Regions from separate parts of the Streptomyces sp. NPDC005791 genome, predicted to be linked through region 1. Evidence: riboswitches for the same ligand, from Rfam matches in the RefSeq annotation. Region 1 holds a riboswitch; the other holds the start of a gene.
The links. Region 1 has a riboswitch for S-adenosylmethionine ahead of thrC (threonine synthase). Riboswitches for the same ligand answer to the same signal wherever they lie in the genome.
Positions count from the first base shown of each region.

Region 2: it holds a riboswitch for S-adenosylmethionine, as region 1 does, so the genes downstream of both, ACFYSH_RS21510 (aminotransferase class V-fold PLP-dependent enzyme) here and thrC (threonine synthase) in region 1, are expected to answer to the same signal.

Region 1 is NZ_JBIAIP010000001.1:136,523-139,921, forward strand. It holds gene ACFYSH_RS00740 (trehalose-6-phosphate synthase) at 1-495, opposite strand, end outside; gene ACFYSH_RS00745 (glucosyl-3-phosphoglycerate synthase) at 565-1,515, opposite strand; SAM riboswitch class I at 1,669-1,796, shown strand; gene thrC (threonine synthase) at 1,815-3,113, shown strand; gene ACFYSH_RS00755 (MoaD/ThiS family protein) at 3,143-3,399, shown strand, end outside.
Region 2 is NZ_JBIAIP010000010.1:284,135-287,533, forward strand. It holds gene ACFYSH_RS21510 (aminotransferase class V-fold PLP-dependent enzyme) at 1-1,259, opposite strand, end outside; SAM riboswitch class IV at 1,442-1,559, opposite strand; gene trpD (anthranilate phosphoribosyltransferase) at 1,644-2,708, opposite strand; gene ACFYSH_RS21520 (cytochrome bc complex cytochrome b subunit) at 2,833-3,399, opposite strand, start outside.

The sequences.
Region 1 (3,399 bases):
CCCGATCCGCAGGTCGGGGCGCAGCTCGCGCAGTATGCCGGGGACCAGTGAGAGGTGGTAGTCCTGCACCAGGACGGCGGCGCCCTCGCCCGCCTCCTCGGCCAGCGCCTGGGCGAAGGCCCGGTTGTACGCCTCGTAGGACGCCCACTGCCGGCGGAACTCCGCGTCGAAGACGGGCTCCAGCGGCGTCTGGTAGATCATGTGGTGGACGAACCAGAGCACCGAGTTGGCGATGCCGTTGTACGCGTCGGCGTGGACCCCGGCGTCGATGTCGAGCATCCGGACGCCGGGCTCGGACACCCCGCGCCGGACCGCCTCGCGGTCACCGTCGCTCAGGGCGGCGCACACCCACAGCTTGTCGTCGACGGCGCTGAGGCCGGAGACGAGTCCGCCCCCGCCCCGCTTCGAGTCGAGCGTGCCGTCCTCCCGCAGCGCGTACGACACGGGGCCGCGGTTGGACGCGACGAGGACCTGGGCGGAGTGCTCGGAGACCATGTACCCGAACCTAGCCCGTAACGGAAGCCTCCAAACGTGAGGTGACCGTGGAGGCGGCCCGAAGAACCGTTACGCCGCACTCCGCGACGCGTACTCGGGTATGTCCCCCATGGGCGGCCTTTCCTCCGTGTCCACCGCATGGGTGTGCGGGAGGAAACCGTCGGGGCCCCGCTCGAACTGGATGATCTCGGGCCGTACGAGCGGTCCCCGGGACAGCCTCAGCTGCGCCGTGCGGTAGATCGCGGCGGCCATCCGGCCGAGGGCCTGACCGTCCTGGTGGCGGTGTTTGCGTACCCCGACGTCGACCTGCGCCAGCGCGTCCAGGCCGACCGTGTGCAGCGCGTCGACGAGGAGTCCCAGCTCCACTCCGTAACCGACCGGGAAGGGGAGCCGCTCCAGCAGGGAGCGCCGCACCGCGTATTCGCCGCCCAGCGGCTGGACGAAACCTGCCAGGCGGGGCCAGTGCAGATTCAGCAGGGGGCGCGCCACCAGCTCGGTCACCCGGCCGCCCTGGCCTGCGACTTCGCCCAGCGGGCGGTCGTACATGGCCTTGACGAGGTGCACCGAGGGGTCGGTCAGCAACGGGCCGACGATCCCGGAGACGACCTCTGCGGAGAAGTCCCTGAGGTCCGCGTCGACGAAGCAGACGATCTCCCCGCTGGTCACCAGGAGTGATCGCCACAGGACCTCGCCCTTGCCGGGCAGGGCGGGTATCCGCGGCAGGATCGCGTCCCGGTGCACGACCCGGGCGCCGGCCCGCCGCGCCTCCTCGGCGGTGGCGTCGGTGGATCCGGAATCGATCACCACCAGCTCGTCGACGAGCTGGACCTTCTCCATCAGCTCGCGCCGGATCTCCGCGACGATCGTGCCGACCGTCGCCTCCTCGTTCAGAGCGGGCAGCACGACGCTCACGCGCGAGCGGTGCGGATCCTTCGCCCGCGCGGCCGTGAGCCGGTCGAGCGGGCGGTCGGCGGCGGACCAGGAACGCCTGGTCAGCCAGCATTCCACCTCTTCCAGCACGGTCGATACTCCCTGTATGTGATCCATCTCGCGGTTCGGACGACTATCTCAACCGTCCAGTGCTTCGGTTACAGTCTTGAACAACGCGGACGACCCTCGCATCTCGGGGTCGGTCCGCGAAAAAACGCCCGGACCCATGGTCCGGTGCCATAGCGCTCATCCAGAGGGACTGAGGGAACGGCCCGTTGAAGTCCCGGCAACCCTCCTGCCGACCGCGAGGTCACGGTGGGGAAGGTGCCAATTCCGTCTTGCGGCGAAATACGTCGCAAGGAAGATGAGGAGAAAGGGCCTCCGCCATCATGGCCGTGCAGACAGTTGCAGCGAACACCAATTCTTCCGCCGTGGACCTCGGTCCCGCCGCAGCACTTTCCTGCCGCGAATGCGGCGAGCGTTTCGACCTCGGCCCCATTTTCGCCTGCGCGTCCTGTTTCGGGCCGCTCGAAGTGGCGTACGACCTGCCGAGCGGCTCCCCCGAAGAGCTGAAGAAGCGCATCGCCGAGGGTCCGAACAACATCTGGCGCTATGCGCCGCTGCTGCCCGTCCCCTCCGATGTCGCGGACAAGCCCAACATCAACCCCGGCTTCACGAAGCTGGTCAAGGCCGACAACCTCGCCCGCGAGCTGGGCGTGACCGGCGGTCTGTACGTCAAGGACGACTCCGGCAACCCGACGCACTCCTTCAAGGACCGTGTCGTCGCCATCGCCGTCGAGGCCGCACGCGCCTTCGGATTCACCACCCTCTCCTGCTCCTCCACCGGCAACCTCGCCGGCGCGGTGGGCGCCGCCGCGGCCCGCGCCGGCTTCCGCTCCTGTGTGTTCATCCCGCACGACCTGGAGCAGGGCAAGGTCGTCATGGCCGCGGTGTACGGCGGCGAACTGGTCGGCATCGAGGGCAATTACGACGACGTCAACCGCTTCTGCTCGGAGCTCATCGGCGACCCGCTCGGCGAGGGCTGGGGCTTCGTCAACGTCAACCTGCGGCCGTACTACGGCGAGGGCTCCAAGACCCTGGCCTACGAGATCTGCGAGCAGCTCGGCTGGCAGCTGCCCGACCAGCTCGTGATCCCGATCGCGTCCGGCTCACAGCTCACGAAGATCGACAAGGGTCTGCAGGAGCTGATCAAGCTCGGCCTCGTCGAGGACAAGCCGTACAAGATCTTCGGCGCACAGGCCGAGGGCTGCTCCCCGGTCTCCACCGCCTTCAAGGCCGGCCACGACGTCGTGCGCCCGCAGAAGCCGAACACCATCGCCAAGTCCCTGGCGATCGGCAACCCGGCCGACGGCCCCTACGTCCTGGACATCGCCCGGCGCACCGGCGGAGCCGTCGAGGACGTCGACGACGAGCAGGTCGTCGATGCGATCAAGCTGCTGGCCCGCACCGAGGGCATCTTCGCCGAGACGGCGGGCGGGGTGACGGTCGGTGTGACGAAGAAGCTGATCGACGCGGGACTGCTCGACCCGACACTGACCACCGTCGTCCTGAACACCGGCGACGGGCTGAAGACGCTCGACGCGGTGGCCCCGACGACCGGTCTGTCCGCGACGATCCGGCCGAGCCTGGACGCGTTCCGCGACGCGGGCCTCGCAGCCGCCAACTGACCACCCGAGAGACCGAGGAAGGCACCCACATGAGCGTCAAGGTCCGTATCCCCACCATCCTCCGCACCTACACGGGCGGTCAGGCCGAGGTCCCGGCCGAGGGTGCGACCCTCTCCGAGGTCCTCGCGTCCCTGGAGCAGAACCACCCGGGCATCGGCGCCCGCGTCCTGGACGACCAGGGCAAGCTGCGCCGTTTCGTCAACGTGTACGTCAACGACGACGACGTGCGCTTCGAGGGCGGCCTGGACGCGGCGACCCCGGACGGCGCGGGCGTCTCGATCATCCC
Region 2 (3,399 bases), on a different contig from region 1:
TCCGGCGTGCCGGCTCCGAAGCTGACCCGGATGGCGTTCAAGGACCTCTCCCCCGGGGCGGCCTCCGGCGCGCCGCATTCACCCGGCTCCTGCGGCTCGCTGCCCAGCAGGGTCCGCACCAGCGGGTGGGCGCAGAACAGTCCGTCGCGCACCCCGATGCCGTACTCGGCGGAGAGCGCGGCGGCGAAGTGCGAGCTGTTCCACCCCTCGACCACGAAGGAGATGACGCCGACCCTCGGGGCGTCGTCACCGAACAGGGAGAGCACCTTGACGTCAGAGACCTCGGCGAGGCCCTCGCGGACCCGGGTCACCAACTGCTGCTCCCGCGTGACCAGCCGGTCGAACCCGGCCTCGGTCAGCGCCTTGCAGGCGGAGGCGATGGAGTAGACACCGATGACGTTGGGCGATCCGGCCTCGTGGCGGGCCGCGGTGGTGTGCCACTCGACGTCCACTCCGCCGTCGGTGCGCCGGGCGACCTTGCGGGAGGCGCCGCCGCCCGCGAGGTACGGCTCCGCGTCCACCAGCCAGTCGGCCCGGCCCGCGAGGACCCCCGAGCCGAAGGGGGCGTACAGCTTGTGTCCGGAGAAGGCCACCCAGTCGACGTCCAGTTCGGTGATGTCCACCGGGTGATGAGGCGCCAGCTGAGCCGCGTCGAGCACGATCCGCGCCCCGTGGGCGTGGGCCGCGGCCGCCAGTTCCCTCACCGGCCACAGCTCACCGGTGACGTTGGACGCGCCCGTGACGCAGACCAGCGCGGGGCCGTAGGGCTCCCGGTCGGCCAGGGCCCGCTCCAGCGTGGCGACCGCCTGGTCAGGGGTGCGGGGGGCGTCGAGGCAGGTCACCCGGGCGTCGCGCCAGGGCAGCAGCGAGGCGTGGTGCTCGGTCTCGAACACGAACACCTGGCAGTCGGCGGGCAGCGCGGCGGCCAGCAGGTTGAGGGAGTCGGTCGTCGAGCGGGTGAAGACCACCTGGTCGTCCGCGCGGCAGCCGAGGAACTCCGCGACGGTCACCCGGCTGCTCTCGAACAGGTCGGTGGAGAGCTGCGAGAGGTATCCGGCACCGCGGTGCACGCTGCCGTAGTACGGGGCGTAGGCAGCCACGTCGTCCCACACCCGCTGGAGCGCCGGGGCGCTGGCCGCATAGTCCAGCGCCGCATACGTGACGTCTCCGCCCGTCACCAGCGGAACCGTGACATCAGCTCCCAGAACCGGCAGCGGGGCACAAACGGACTGGTCGACGGCAGCGGTGGAGACAGACATGGCGAACTCCCGTGAAAGGCAGGCGAGATCCTCGCGACGGCGATCCGACAGGACGCAGCGGCGCGGGAAGGAAAGAAGAAAGGGGTGTGCGGAGGAGGGCGTCGCGCCCTATCGCATTCGCTTGCTCACAAGAGGCTCCCTGGGACCAGGACCCCAAGGGGTGGCATACGACGATGCCGAGGGGCCCGCGCTTGCCACAGACCTCGCTGCCTGCGGCCTGGTCTTCACCCGGGGCACCCCGCCACGGACGGAGGGTTGCCGGACAGCGGGCCGGGGCCGTAGTCGCTGTCACTCATGACCTGCGCAGCATCTTGCCATACCCACGGCGACACGCAAGGGCGCAGTCCGCGATGCGGACCGCGCCCCAGGTTCTCCCGGTCCGGTTCAGGCGTTACTGGATGCCACCCAGCGCTCCAGCGCCCGCTTGGCCGCACCCGAGTCGATCGACTCGGCGGCCCGTGCGATCTTGGCGGCGAGCTGCTCGTCGAGAGTGCCCTCGCCCGGGTCCAGCGCGACCAGCGCGGCAGCGGAGTTGAGCAGCACGGCGTCACGTACGGCGCCGGTCTCCCCGTCGAGCAGCCGACGGGCCACATCCGCGTTGTACGAGGAGTCCGCGCCACGCAGCGCCTCGACGGGAACCAGGTCGAGGCCGACGTCCCGTGGGTCGAAGGCCTCCTCGCGGACGGTGCCGTCGCGGACGATCCAGACCCGCGACGTGGCCGTGGTGGTCAGCTCGTCGAGGCCGTCGTCGCCCCGGAAGACGAGCGCCGAATTCCCCCGGTCCGCCAGCACGCCCGCGACGATGGGCGCCATCCTGGGGTCGGCGACCCCGATCGCCTGCGAGCGCACCCGGGCCGGGTTGGTGAGCGGGCCCAGAATGTTGAAGGTGGTCTGCGTGCCGAGTTCCTTGCGCGCCCTGGCCGCGTGCCGCAGGGCGGGGTGGAACTTCACCGCGAAGCAGAAGGTGATGCCCGCTTCCTCGGCGACGGCGACGACGCGCTGCGGCGTCAGTTCGAGATTGACGCCGAGCTTCTCCAGCACGTCGGAGGCGCCGCTCGCCGACGAGGAGGCGCGGTTGCCGTGCTTGACGACCTTCGCGCCCGTCCCCGCGACGACGATCGCCGACATGGTGGAGATGTTGACCGTCTTGGCCATGTCGCCGCCGGTCCCCACGATGTCGACCGTACGGCCGGGCACATCGATGGTGTGGGCGTGTTCGTACATGGCGCGGACGAGTCCGGTGACCTCGTCGACGGTCTCGCCCTTGGCGCGCAGCGCGATCGCGAATCCGGCGATCTGGACGTCCGTGGCCTCGCCGCTCATGATGCGGTCCATGGCCCACGCGGTGTCGTCCGCGCCGAGGTGCTCGCCTCGCAGGAGGGGTGTCAGCACGCCGGGCCAGGTCCGGGCCGCCACGCTGTCGCCGCCGTCCTGGGTCACCACGTTCATGGTCCGCTCCTGGGGGTCCACAGCCGATACAAGGATGCCTCCCACCCTATCCAGGCCCCGGGGCAGCGAAGAGCCCCGTCCATCGGATGGACGGGGCTCCCGCTGTGGCGGTCAGCTGAGGTGATCAGTGGTGGCCGTGGCCGCTGGTGATCTCCTTGTACTCCTCGGCAGTGGGCTTGGCGATCTGGTTGTTCTCGCCGTAGTAGCTCTTGCTGAGCCTGGCCCGCAGCCTCTGCAGCGCCGACGGCTTGCGCTGGACACCGTTCTTGTCGACCGTCGGGCCGAGCTCGAGCGGCTTGTACTGCTCGTGCGCCGTGAGCGTGTGCAGCTGCTCCTGGCTGAGCGGCTCGTGGATCTCCACGAACTCACCGTGCGGCAGGCGCTTGATGGTGCCGGACTCGCGTCCGTGCAGCACCTTCTCCTTGTCGCGGCGCTGGAGGCCGAGGCAGATCCGCCGGGTGACGATGAACGCGAGGACCGGGCCGACGAAGAAGGCGATCCGTACGAACCAGCTGATCGCGTTGAGCGACAGGTGGAAGTGGGTCGCCCAGATGTCGTTGCCGCCGCCGATCAGCATGACGAAGTAGATCGTCACCCAGGCGACACCCAGCCCGGTGCGGGTCGGAGCGTTGCGCGGACGGTCCAGGATGTGGTGCTCGCGCTTGTCGCCGGTGATCCACGACTCGATGAA